Regions from separate parts of the Paenibacillus tritici genome, predicted to be linked through region 2. Evidence: riboswitches for the same ligand, from Rfam matches in the RefSeq annotation. Region 2 holds a riboswitch; the other holds the start of a gene.
What was found. A riboswitch is a leader RNA that binds a small molecule or an ion and turns the genes downstream of it on or off. The one in region 2 is predicted to bind cyclic di-GMP.
Positions count from the first base shown of each region.

Region 1: another riboswitch for cyclic di-GMP. It lies ahead of KDC22_RS21085 (thiamine pyrophosphate-binding protein); the one in region 2 lies ahead of KDC22_RS03210 (transglutaminase-like domain-containing protein).

Region 1 covers NZ_CP073365.1:4,849,450-4,855,068, forward strand. The annotation lists gene serA (phosphoglycerate dehydrogenase) at 1-942, shown strand, start outside; gene KDC22_RS21070 (SDR family NAD(P)-dependent oxidoreductase) at 1,037-1,879, opposite strand; gene KDC22_RS21075 (helix-turn-helix transcriptional regulator) at 1,984-2,412, shown strand; gene KDC22_RS21080 (methyl-accepting chemotaxis protein) at 2,513-3,763, shown strand; cyclic di-GMP riboswitch class I at 4,267-4,365, shown strand; gene KDC22_RS21085 (thiamine pyrophosphate-binding protein) at 4,480-5,619, shown strand, end outside.
Region 2 covers NZ_CP073365.1:721,661-727,279, reverse strand. The annotation lists rRNA gene KDC22_RS03215 (16S ribosomal RNA) at 1-1,212, opposite strand, end outside; gene KDC22_RS03210 (transglutaminase-like domain-containing protein) at 1,580-2,389, opposite strand; cyclic di-GMP riboswitch class I at 2,404-2,484, opposite strand; cyclic di-GMP riboswitch class I at 2,558-2,639, opposite strand; gene KDC22_RS03205 (class D sortase) at 2,767-3,420, opposite strand; gene KDC22_RS03200 (GtrA family protein) at 3,474-3,878, opposite strand; gene KDC22_RS03195 (glycosyltransferase family 2 protein) at 3,868-4,845, opposite strand; gene KDC22_RS03190 (glycosyltransferase family 39 protein) at 4,923-5,619, opposite strand, start outside.

The DNA of each region.
Region 1 (5,619 bases), 3.6 Mb from region 2:
TTTGAAGTCATGAAAAAAGGCATGCGCATCATCAACTGTGCCCGTGGCGGTATCATTGATGAAATGGCTCTGGTTGAAGCGATTGACAGCGGCATTGTAGCCGGCGCCGCCTTCGATGTATTCGAGAAGGAGCCGCCAGCGGCGGATCATCCGTTCCTTACGCATTCTAAGATCATCGTAACTCCGCATCTGGGTGCCTCCACGATAGAAGCCCAGGAGAATGTGGCTATTGATGTATCGGAGCAGGTGCTCCATATCCTGCGTAATGAGCCGTTCATCAACGCGGTCAACATTCCGCCGGTTGCTCCAAGTGTGATGAACAAGCTGCAACCGTACTTCACGCTCGGCGAGAAGCTGGGCAGCTTCGCTACCCAGCTTACAGACGGAGCAATCCGTGAGATCCATGTCGAATATGCCGGCGATCTCTCGGATGTGGACACCCAGCCATTGACCCGTTATGTCGTTAAAGGTGTTCTCACCCGCCACTTCGCTGGTGATGTGAACATCGTCAACTCCATGCATCTGGCGAAGACCCGTGATGTGAACGTGGTAGTGACTAAGGCTTCCAAAACCAAAGGCTTCACGAATCTCATTACCGTGACGCTCAAGGCTGAGCATGACGAAGAGCGTCTGGTAGCCGGTACCCTGCTGCAGGGCTACGGCGAACGGATTGTACAGGTCAACAAATTCCCGGTGGATATCGCTCCTGAAGGGCATCAGATTGTAATCTCCCATAATGACAAGCCGGGGATTATCGGACTGGTCGGCACTCTGCTCGGGGAGAACAACGTCAATATCGCTTCCATGCAGGTGGGCCGTAAAATCGTCGGGGGAGCAGCCATTATGCTGCTGACCGTTGACAAGGCTGTTCCGAAGGAGGTCCTGGTTAAGCTGGCCGGACTGCCGGAGATCAACACCGCAGAGGAAATCATTCTGCTCTAGAACGCTCTAATATATCTTTTATGTACTATTAAGTAAAACACTCTAAAGGAGTACCGGCAGAAGCCGGTCACCCCTCTAGAGTGTTTTCTTTCTTTTAACCGGAAATGCGGAATGCCGGAACCTTCCGGCCGTCAATATCCGTAAAGCCGTATTTCTCCGCCAGGTCGCCTACTCTCTGGGGAATCCCCGTTATGGTCATCACTTCAGGATCAGCAGCGAGCGCGGCGGCTGCGCGTCCGACATAGGCTGTAGATTCGGTAGTCTGAAGCCCCTCCTTCTCCTGCCAGTGCGCTTCGTCTGTACCGAAGCTCTCCAGGACCAGCTCCGTCCGCATCCAGCCCGGAGACAGGGGAATCACCGCGATGCTATCCGCAGCCAGTTCAATGGATAACCCGTAGGCCATACGCACCAGCGCATTTTTGGACAGATCATAATAGAAGTTCCCCGTGTACTTGTACTCATCCCAGAAGGTGGTATGAAGAATCAGCCCCGTCCCTGCCCTTTGGCTGCGCATCAGCGGGATAGCGTAATAATTGGTCATCAGCTGTGCCCTGACACCTGCAGTGAACATGTTGTCCCAATGCTCAGGAGCCTGCTCCCAGAACGGGTCGTTCAGGATGGGCAGGTTATTACCTCCCCAGACGTTGTTGACCAGAATATCCAGTCTGCCCTGCTCTGCAGCAATCTGTCTGATGGCCGCCTCTGTCTCACCATCCTTCGTATGGTCACAGCGAATCGCTGCACCCGACCCGCCTGAACGCTGAATTTCGTCCAGCACACCTGCAAGAGTCCGCTCGCCAGCCCCCTGGGGTGTGCCGGCATTCCTGCCCGTAATATATACATAGGCGCCTGCTTCGGCCAGTTCCAGCGCGATCCCCCTGCCTGCCCCTCTGCTCCCTCCGGTTACTAGTGCGATTTTGCCCTGAAGATTAGTCATATGATTCGCTCCTCTCACTTGCTTCATTTCGTAATCATTATTAATATATACCTTATATATGACAACAACTGACATATATAATGAATCTATTCAGGAGGCAACCCATGAGAGCTGACCGTTTATTATCTATTCTGCTGCTGTTGCAGAGCCGCGGGAAAATCAGCTCCAGGGAGCTGGCGCAGACTCTGGAGGTATCCGAACGGACGATCTTCCGGGATATGGAGGCCCTTAGCTTCTCCGGCATTCCGGTTCTGGCTGAACGCGGCCGTGAAGGCGGCTGGAAGCTGGCAGAAGGCTACCGGACCTCCCTGACCGGCATGAACCCCAAAGAGATTGCAGCGCTTCTCCTGCCCGCTGATCCGGCGATTCTGCGGGCTCTGGGAATCCAGGAGGAATTCTCCTCGGCTGCCCGCAAGCTGCAGGCTGCCGCTACGAGACAGCTGGTCACTCCCTTCAGCTTCCTCAGCCAGCGGATTCATATCGACGGTGCGGGCTGGCATCCTTGCGGGTACGGTCGCTTCCTCTCTGCGTGAGGCTGCAGCATTATATGATTTCTTACAATAGACCAATTGCACTATTATCCCCTATAATATTACAATACACATCATTATTATTTAGGGGGAACTTACCATTATGGACTGGATGAACAAGCTGCCGTTGAAACAAAAGATTGTTACCGGCTGTTACCTGGTTGCCGCTCTATTCGCTGTCCCGGTGTTAATTACGCTGATTATCATGGACAGGCTGCTCATCGGCATCATTCTCGTGGCGATCCTGGCCGCACTGACTTACCCGCTTGCACGCTTCATTGAGAGAACGCTTACATCTTCGTTCGAGGACATTTCCAATGTGACGCACACGATTGCCAAAGGTGACTTCACCAGCCGTGCCGACGAGAGCGGCTCCATGGGAGACATCAGCCGTTCGTTCAACACCATGATTGATAAATTAAAAAAAATCCTCACCGACGCCTCCCAGATTACCCGCCAGGTGATGGATGCCAGCCGCGGGATTGAAGACAAGAATCAGAACCTGAAGTTTGTAATGGCACAGGTGGCCTCCTCCTCTAATGAGCTGGCACTGGGCGCCAATGAAATCTCAACCGATATCGCCGAGATGACAGAATCCATCAAGGATATTGAAACCAAAGTCTCCAACTATACCAATTCCACCAAAGAAATGAACAAACGCTCCGTACATACGCTGGAATTGGTCGAAAAGGGTCGGCAATCGGTAGATACTCAGGCAGAAGGCATGCGGAAGAATATTCAGGCTACCCAAAAGGTGGCGGATACCATTGAAGCCCTCTCCCAGAATGCCCGCGGGATTACGATGATTACCAAGACGATCACCGAGATTGCGGAACAGACCAATCTATTGTCGCTGAATGCTTCGATTGAAGCAGCCCGTGCAGGCGAGCATGGCCGCGGCTTCGCTGTAGTAGCCCAGGAGGTCCGCAAGCTGGCTGAGGAATCAACCGCTTCGACCAAAGAAGTATTCGGACTGGTCCGCAGCATTGAGGCGGATATCAAGCAGGCCATTGATAACATCGCTATCAACGAAGAGGTTGTTCAGGTACAGAATGAGATGATTACGGAGACGGCCCATATCTTTGCTCAGATCGTACATAGTGTCCAATACATAACCGAGCAGATCTCCTCCTTCTCAGCAGAGAGTGACCTCATGCTGGAGAGCGCACTTAAGATCTCCGGGGCGATTGAGAATATCTCAGCCATTACCCAGGAGACGGCCGCAGGCACGGAAGAGGTATCCGCAGCGATGAATGAACAGATTCACGCCCTGCAATCCGTAGCCGACGAGACGGAGAAGATGACCTCAGCGGTGTTCAATCTGCAAAAAACAATTCATATTTTCAAATTCTAGCATTCCCGAAGAGAGGCACGCCTGCAGAATTTTTTGCGGGAGGTGTCTCTTTTTTCAACAAAATAAAAGATTGTTATGTAATATTCACAAATTGTTGAAATTGTGCATAAGGCCTAAAATACAGCTTTGCACTTCTTTACAATTGATGCTTTATAACCAGATTCCGGCTGTTCATTCGTTTTTCAAGCGTTGTAATTCTTAAGACCTATTGGAGAATACTTCAGCCCTGTAATTCTAAACTATCCATGTCTCTTAGCAGCAATAGACGGATGCAATAAGTCTTTGGACTCAACCCGTACAATTTCAGCGGTTATTGCCTATTTGCATTTTAAGACTTTAGTCTTCCAGACGTACCCATTTTCAAAAGTTTGAAAATCTAAATATTTATCGGTTTTTTGATCTGAATATTCGTCAAATTCCGAGTTTCTTCTCCCAGGGGTTATTGACAAAAGCAGAGCGAGGAATATATTGTAAAGGAAAATTCTCCATTCATTGATTTATAACAACATACCGGGCAAAATTCTCCGAAAGGGAATGACGCAAAGCCATGGATCTACAGTCTCATTTCTATTAGGTGAGATCATGACTGCCAGGTTGCTGAAAAACTGTGAACGCCTGATTTTTGCGTTTTTTATGGTGCTTCGTGCAACAGACCTGTGCTCCTACTTTGAGTACAGGTTTTCTATTGCTGGCATAAACAAATAACAACTTGCGGGGTGGATGTTCTGAAGACAGTTGCAGATTTTATGGCGGAAGCATTACGTAATCTAGGAGTAACCCATTCTTTTGGAATCATAGGCAAATCTATTTGCCCCATCGCTTTGAAACTGGTTGACTATGGTATTGAGTTTATTCCCGGCCGGCATGAGGCGAGCTCGGGTTTTGAAGCCGGCGGTTATGCGCTAAAAACCGGCAGTCTCGGGGTTGCCTTCGGCACCTCCGGTCCGGGCGGAACGAATCTGCTTACCGCAGCAGCACACGCCAAGGCCAATAATCTCCCGGTCCTCTTTATTACCGGGCATCAATCCATTAAGGAGCTAGGCATTCCCCAATGCCAGGACTCCACTTCCTATCTGGCGGATTTGGCTGAAATGTTCAGACCCGCCACCCTCTTCAGCAAGCTGGTTGAACGCGGCGACCATTTCAGCACCATTTTCAATCATGCCCTGTCGATCGCCCTCGGTGACCGCAAAGGCCCCGTCCATCTGTGTATGCCGTTTGATGTCCAGACAGAGCGGCTTGAAGAATGCCGGATTGTTCTGCCGGAACGCAGTAAGCTCGTAAGCTATCAGAACTATGAACGGATTACTTCAGCGATCAATGCTTCAACCAGACCGCTCATCATTGCCGGCAAGGGGGTCAACCGCTCCGGCGCACATCAGGAATTAGTTCAATTCGCCGAGACCTTCAACATTCCTGTGGTTACCTCTCCCGGAGGCAAAGGGGCGATTGCTTATGATCATCCGCTCTACCATGGTCCGGTCGGAGTAGGAGGCTCTACACACGGGGATGAGCTCATGAACAACAGCGATCTGTTTATCGTCATGGGTTCCCGTCTCAGCGATATGACCATCTGTAATCTGAAGCCGGAGAATCACCCGCAGCAGTTAATCCAGTTCGATGTAGATCCGACCTTTGTCGGCAAAATCCTCACCTCACCGACCCTCGCTGTCGGCGGGGATGTACGGGACAACCTGGCGCTATATCTTCAGCTGGTGGACCCCTCAGCGGTAACCAGACATGAATTAGCGGTTCCTAACGATTACAATGATGAGCTGCCCGTGCTGACAGGACTCTCGCTGGCTTCGGTATTGAGCACGATGAGCGATTTGATTCCTTACAACAGCAGCGTGTTT
Region 2 (5,619 bases):
TGATTTGACGTCATCCCCACCTTCCTCCGGTTTGTCACCGGCAGTCACTCTAGAGTGCCCAGCTTCACCTGCTGGCAACTAAAGTCAAGGGTTGCGCTCGTTGCGGGACTTAACCCAACATCTCACGACACGAGCTGACGACAACCATGCACCACCTGTCTCCGATGCTCCGAAGAGGGGCACTATCTCTAATGCTTTCATCGGGATGTCAAGACCTGGTAAGGTTCTTCGCGTTGCTTCGAATTAAACCACATACTCCACTGCTTGTGCGGGTCCCCGTCAATTCCTTTGAGTTTCAGTCTTGCGACCGTACTCCCCAGGCGGAGTGCTTACTGTGTTAACTTCGGCACCAAGGGTATCGAAACCCCTAACACCTAGCACTCATCGTTTACGGCGTGGACTACCAGGGTATCTAATCCTGTTTGCTCCCCACGCTTTCGCGCCTCAGCGTCAGTTACAGCCCAGAAAGTCGCCTTCGCCACTGGTGTTCCTCCACATATCTACGCATTTCACCGCTACACGTGGAATTCCACTTTCCTCTTCTGTACTCAAGTTACCCAGTTTCCAGTGCGACCTCAGGTTGAGCCCAAGGTTTAAACACCAGACTTAAATAACCGCCTGCGCGCGCTTTACGCCCAATAATTCCGGACAACGCTTGCCCCCTACGTATTACCGCGGCTGCTGGCACGTAGTTAGCCGGGGCTTTCTTCTCAGGTACCGTCACTCCGGCAGCAGTTACTCTACCGGACGTTCTTCCCTGGCAACAGAGCTTTACGATCCGAAAACCTTCATCACTCACGCGGCATTGCTCCGTCAGGCTTGCGCCCATTGCGGAAGATTCCCTACTGCTGCCTCCCGTAGGAGTCTGGGCCGTGTCTCAGTCCCAGTGTGGCCGTTCACCCTCTCAGGTCGGCTACGCATCGTCGCCTTGGTGAGCCGTTACCCCACCAACTAGCTAATGCGCCGCAGGCCCATCCCCAAGCGGCAGATTGCTCCGCCTTTCATTCTCTCTTCAGGAGAGGAAAGAAATTATCCGGTATTAGCTACCGTTTCCGGTAGTTATCCCAGTCTTGAGGGCAGGTTGCCTACGTGTTACTCACCCGTCCGCCGCTAAGTTAATCCGGAGCAAGCTCCTTCATAACTCCGCTCGACTTGCATGTATTAGGCATGCCGCCAGCGTTCGTCCTGAGCCAGGATCAAACTCTCCAAATTGGTATTTAGAAAGAGCGATTGCTCATTTTGAAACATCTGACGAGAATTTACATTCTCTTTTTGGAATTCACTTTCGTGATTTCCGATACTCACTCGTTGTTCAGTTTTCAAAGATCAAGCTCGTTGTCAGCGCCGCTTACCGCGTCACCAGCAACTCTTATAATATATCACGTTCGTTCGAGTAATGCAAGCTTTATTTTGAAATGACTTATTCAAGTAATTTCTCTAAATCCGCACCGCTCCAACAACGCTTATTTATAATAACCTATCTCTCTATGAAAAAGCAACCTTTATCTCAAACAAAAACCCCGCTCAATGTCTAAGCGGGGTGTTCTCTGAAGATACTATTAGATTACAGCGTCTATTCTTAGTAGAATTTCGCTGCAGTATATTTGCTAGCTGCTTTGATCAGACCTGTTGAAGCACTGTTCTTACCAAGACCGGCATCCACTGTAGTATCAATCGTTACCCATTTGCCGTCCAGGAACACTTCGTTCCAAGCATGGTACGAGGTTACATAGCTTGTATTCCCCATAACCAGTTTGGTTGGAATACCTTCGCTGCGAAGCATAGTGGCAAACAAGGATGCATAATCGTAGCAGATCCCTTTATTAGTAGCCAGTGTATTATCGTTGTTCGGAATATAATCGGTTGTAACACTATTAGCCAGGGAGTAATCATATTTCACATTGGCTACGATGTAGTTATAGATGGCTTTAACTTTATCTCCGTCTGATGTCAGACCCTTTGTAAGCTGTGCTGCTTTTTGAACGGATTTATCGGAAGAACTCCACTTCACATTCTGTACGGAGCTCAAATATACGGCATTAGCATTACTCATGGAGAGGGATACGGTTTCGGAAGATAGAACTTTGTATTTGTTGCCAATCGTGTTCTCCAGTACGGAAATCTTATATGAACCATTTCCTTGTTGCAGCGGGAAGGTCTCGTTCGGCTTGGAAGTGTATAAGTTGTAAGTGTAGCTGTTGTTATCCTTGGTGATCATGAGCTTCATCTTCTTGTCCTTAGGAACCTCGTACGAAACTCCGATAACTCCCTGATCCAGCTGTCCTACATTCAACCAGCTTGCATCGGCGTTAGCAGCCTGAGCAGTGCCTGTCTGCACGGAAGTGACAATTACAAAAAGTGTAACCAACATTAAATAAACCTTTTTCATTGGATAAAACCCCTTTCGGTAGCTGGCTGCCATCCTGACGGGAAGGCCCTTTAGCTTTGCGTCCCTACCTTTCGATAGGTTTGCCGTTATCGTATAAGCTTTATCTGTCCAATCTTCCACCATAAAACAAGAGATTCCGATTATGAACAAACAAAAAAAGCCTCTTCATTCGGTAACTGGCTGCCATCCATGACGGGAAGGCCCTGTAGCTTTGCGTCCCTACCTTTCGATAGGTTTGCCGTTTATCGTGTATTAGCTTTGATAGTTATATCTTACCATATCTCTATCTATTATCAAGACCTAAATTGCTAGATTACTACAAAAATATGCTAAAATTTTATGTTTCTCTACCTTTTCTCCGCCTTATCCTATGAGAGTCAGGTTAATTTCGCATGGATGATAAGCCTATGGGTCGGATCTACGAGCGGATCACAGGTAATGAGGGTTAGAATTTTATCATCATCCTTCCCCTTCAGCACAGATACATCGGTCGGCTCAACAATGGATACACCATAGACTACATACTTGTATTCGTGGCCGCTTGTAATAATGGTAATGGTATCCCCCTCGCCGACTTCATTCAGCCTGTTAAACAATCTCCCTGCAGTTCTGGATCTATGTGCCGCAATAGCTGCATTGCCCACCGCGCCGATTGGAGCCGTCTCCTTCATATGCGCTGCAGCATGCTTCATATTATTCTTGGTGGCACCCTCCAGGACAGGCAGCTTCAGATCAATCTTGTCGATTTCAATAATGGCGGTTATCTTACCTCCGACTTCAATGTCAGGGGTGGCAGAGGGCACCGGCTCTTCGGCAGCCGATTCTTCAGCCAGCAGCTGGGTCACCTCCGCATAAGGCTTGCTAAGATCCGTGCCGGCAGGGGCCGTAGCTGAAGGAACGATTTCACTGTAGGCCTGTTCAGCCTCTTCCAGCAGCTTCTGCTGCTGACGGTCATTGTACCACTCGCTTCCTTTGGGATAGAGCATAATCAGAACCCCAGCAAGTATAATCAGATAGGATAACTTCCGCATGACAATCGCCTCCATAATATAGAATATAAGCTTAGCCTTGTGTTATACCTTCATCAGAATACCCACTTACGGCTTCCGAAGAAATTAATAATCACTGTAATGAACGTTACCAGCACTTTGGCCATCAGCACCTGGACTCCCAATCTGTCCGTCAATAGATGAATCAGCACCACCGAAATGCCCAGCACCAGCAGATTCAGCACGATAAACCTCACCAGCTGCATCCGGTCAAAGCGGCCGGCATTCCCTCTGTCCCGGTCACGGAAGGTAACCTTCTTATTCCAGAAAAAGCTGTTGGCGGTACCGGCGCTGTAGGAAATAATCTGCGCAGGAGTGTTCACCATCCCTATGGAATGCAGCAGTGTAAATATCGCAAAATCAATCAACGTGTTGAGCAGGCCCACCGCATTGAACTTCAGAAACTGGATGATGCCTGCGCTCCAGGCCTTATTTTGCATAATCGCTTGCCTTCCGCGTATCTTCTATCTCCGCGTCGGGATACCCTCGGGTCTCGCTCACGATATAGAGCGGTCTGTCCTTCGATTCATCATAGATCCGGCCGATATACTCGCCGATTACGCCCAGCAGCATCAGTACTATGCCGTTAAAGAGCAGGTTCACTCCGACGATGGACGCCCATCCCGGTACAGTCCAGGAGGTGAAGACCTTCTGAAACAATACCAGGAACAGGTAGATGAAGCTGGAGAAGGACAGAAAGAATCCGATATATGAAGCGATTTTGAGCGGCTTGTGTGAGAACGAGGTGATTCCGTCGAGCGCAAACCGGATCATTTTCTTCAGCGGATATTTCGTCTCTCCGGCATAGCGTTCCTCCCGCACATATTCCACCATGGTCTGACGGAAGCCTACCCAGCTCACAAGTCCCCGCACATAACGGTTCTTCTCCTTCAGGCCGCGCAGCACATCACAGACTTTACGGTCGATCAGCCGGAAGTCCCCGGTATCCGTAGGAATCTCCACACTGGTCATACTGCTGAGCAGGCGGTAAAAGATTTTGGCGGTTATTTTCTTGAAGAAGGTCTCTCCGTGGCGCTTCAGCCGCTTGGCATAGACCACCTCATAGCCTTCCTTCCACTTGGCGATCATCTGCAGGATAACCTCAGGCGGGTCCTGAAGATCTGCATCAATTACCACAACCGCCTGACCTTCAGCATAATCCATACCGGCGGTAATCGCCACCTGATGGCCGAAATTACGGGAGAAGTTAATCAGCTTGACATGCTCGTCCGCATTACTGATTCCGCGCATAATCTCAGCCGTACGGTCCCGGCTACCGTCATTGACGAACACGAGCTCATAGGAATCACCGCAATCATCCATTACTTTTTTGAGCCGCTCGTAGGTTACTTGAATGACTTCTTCCTCATTGAACATGGGGACTATTACACTGTATCTGGCTTTCACCTGGGTTCCTCCTAAAATTAATTGTAAGCCACAGCTTCCTTGATGAGCCGGTTCTTGAAGCCCCCTTCCTAAGAAACCTAGAATACCCAGGAAGGGAACCAGCGCAGTACAGTAATGATATAACTGCTGTTAACCTGCATTCCGGATAGCACCGGATAGAACATAACGAACAGGATGGCGGCGGCCGCAACATAGGCGTACCGCAGATATTTGGCACCCTGGAATTTGCCGTCAAGCAGCTTCAGGATGTATACAGTAGAAAGAATCATAAACGGCACCATTGCAAAATAATGGTACAGGAAGGTCTCACGCGGCACAAGCATCCAGGGTACATATTGCGAGAAGAAACCAATCCAGATCATGTACAGGCTCTTGTCCCTGCGCTTCAAGGTAAACCATACGGCTGCCAGCATAGCGAAGATTCCGGTCCACCAGATGAGCGGGTTGCCCATAGTTACTATGCTGCTCGCTTTGCCTTCTGCCAAGCCTTCACCGCCGCTGAAGAACCATACCGGACGTTTCATGAACGGCCACTCCCACCAGGAGGACGCGAACGGGTGTGTCGCTACAAGCTGGCTGTGGTAGTTGTACATATTCTTCTGGGCATCAATCAGCCCCTTTATCGTGAAGCCTTCTGCTGAAGCAGAAAGTGCCGGCACAAAGGAGAGACTATATATGATTCCCGGGATGATCACGAAGAATAAGATACAGCTGGCCAGAGTGATCACCGTATTCTTCCAGAAGGATTGATCCGCTGTCCGGCAGGCGGCTTTG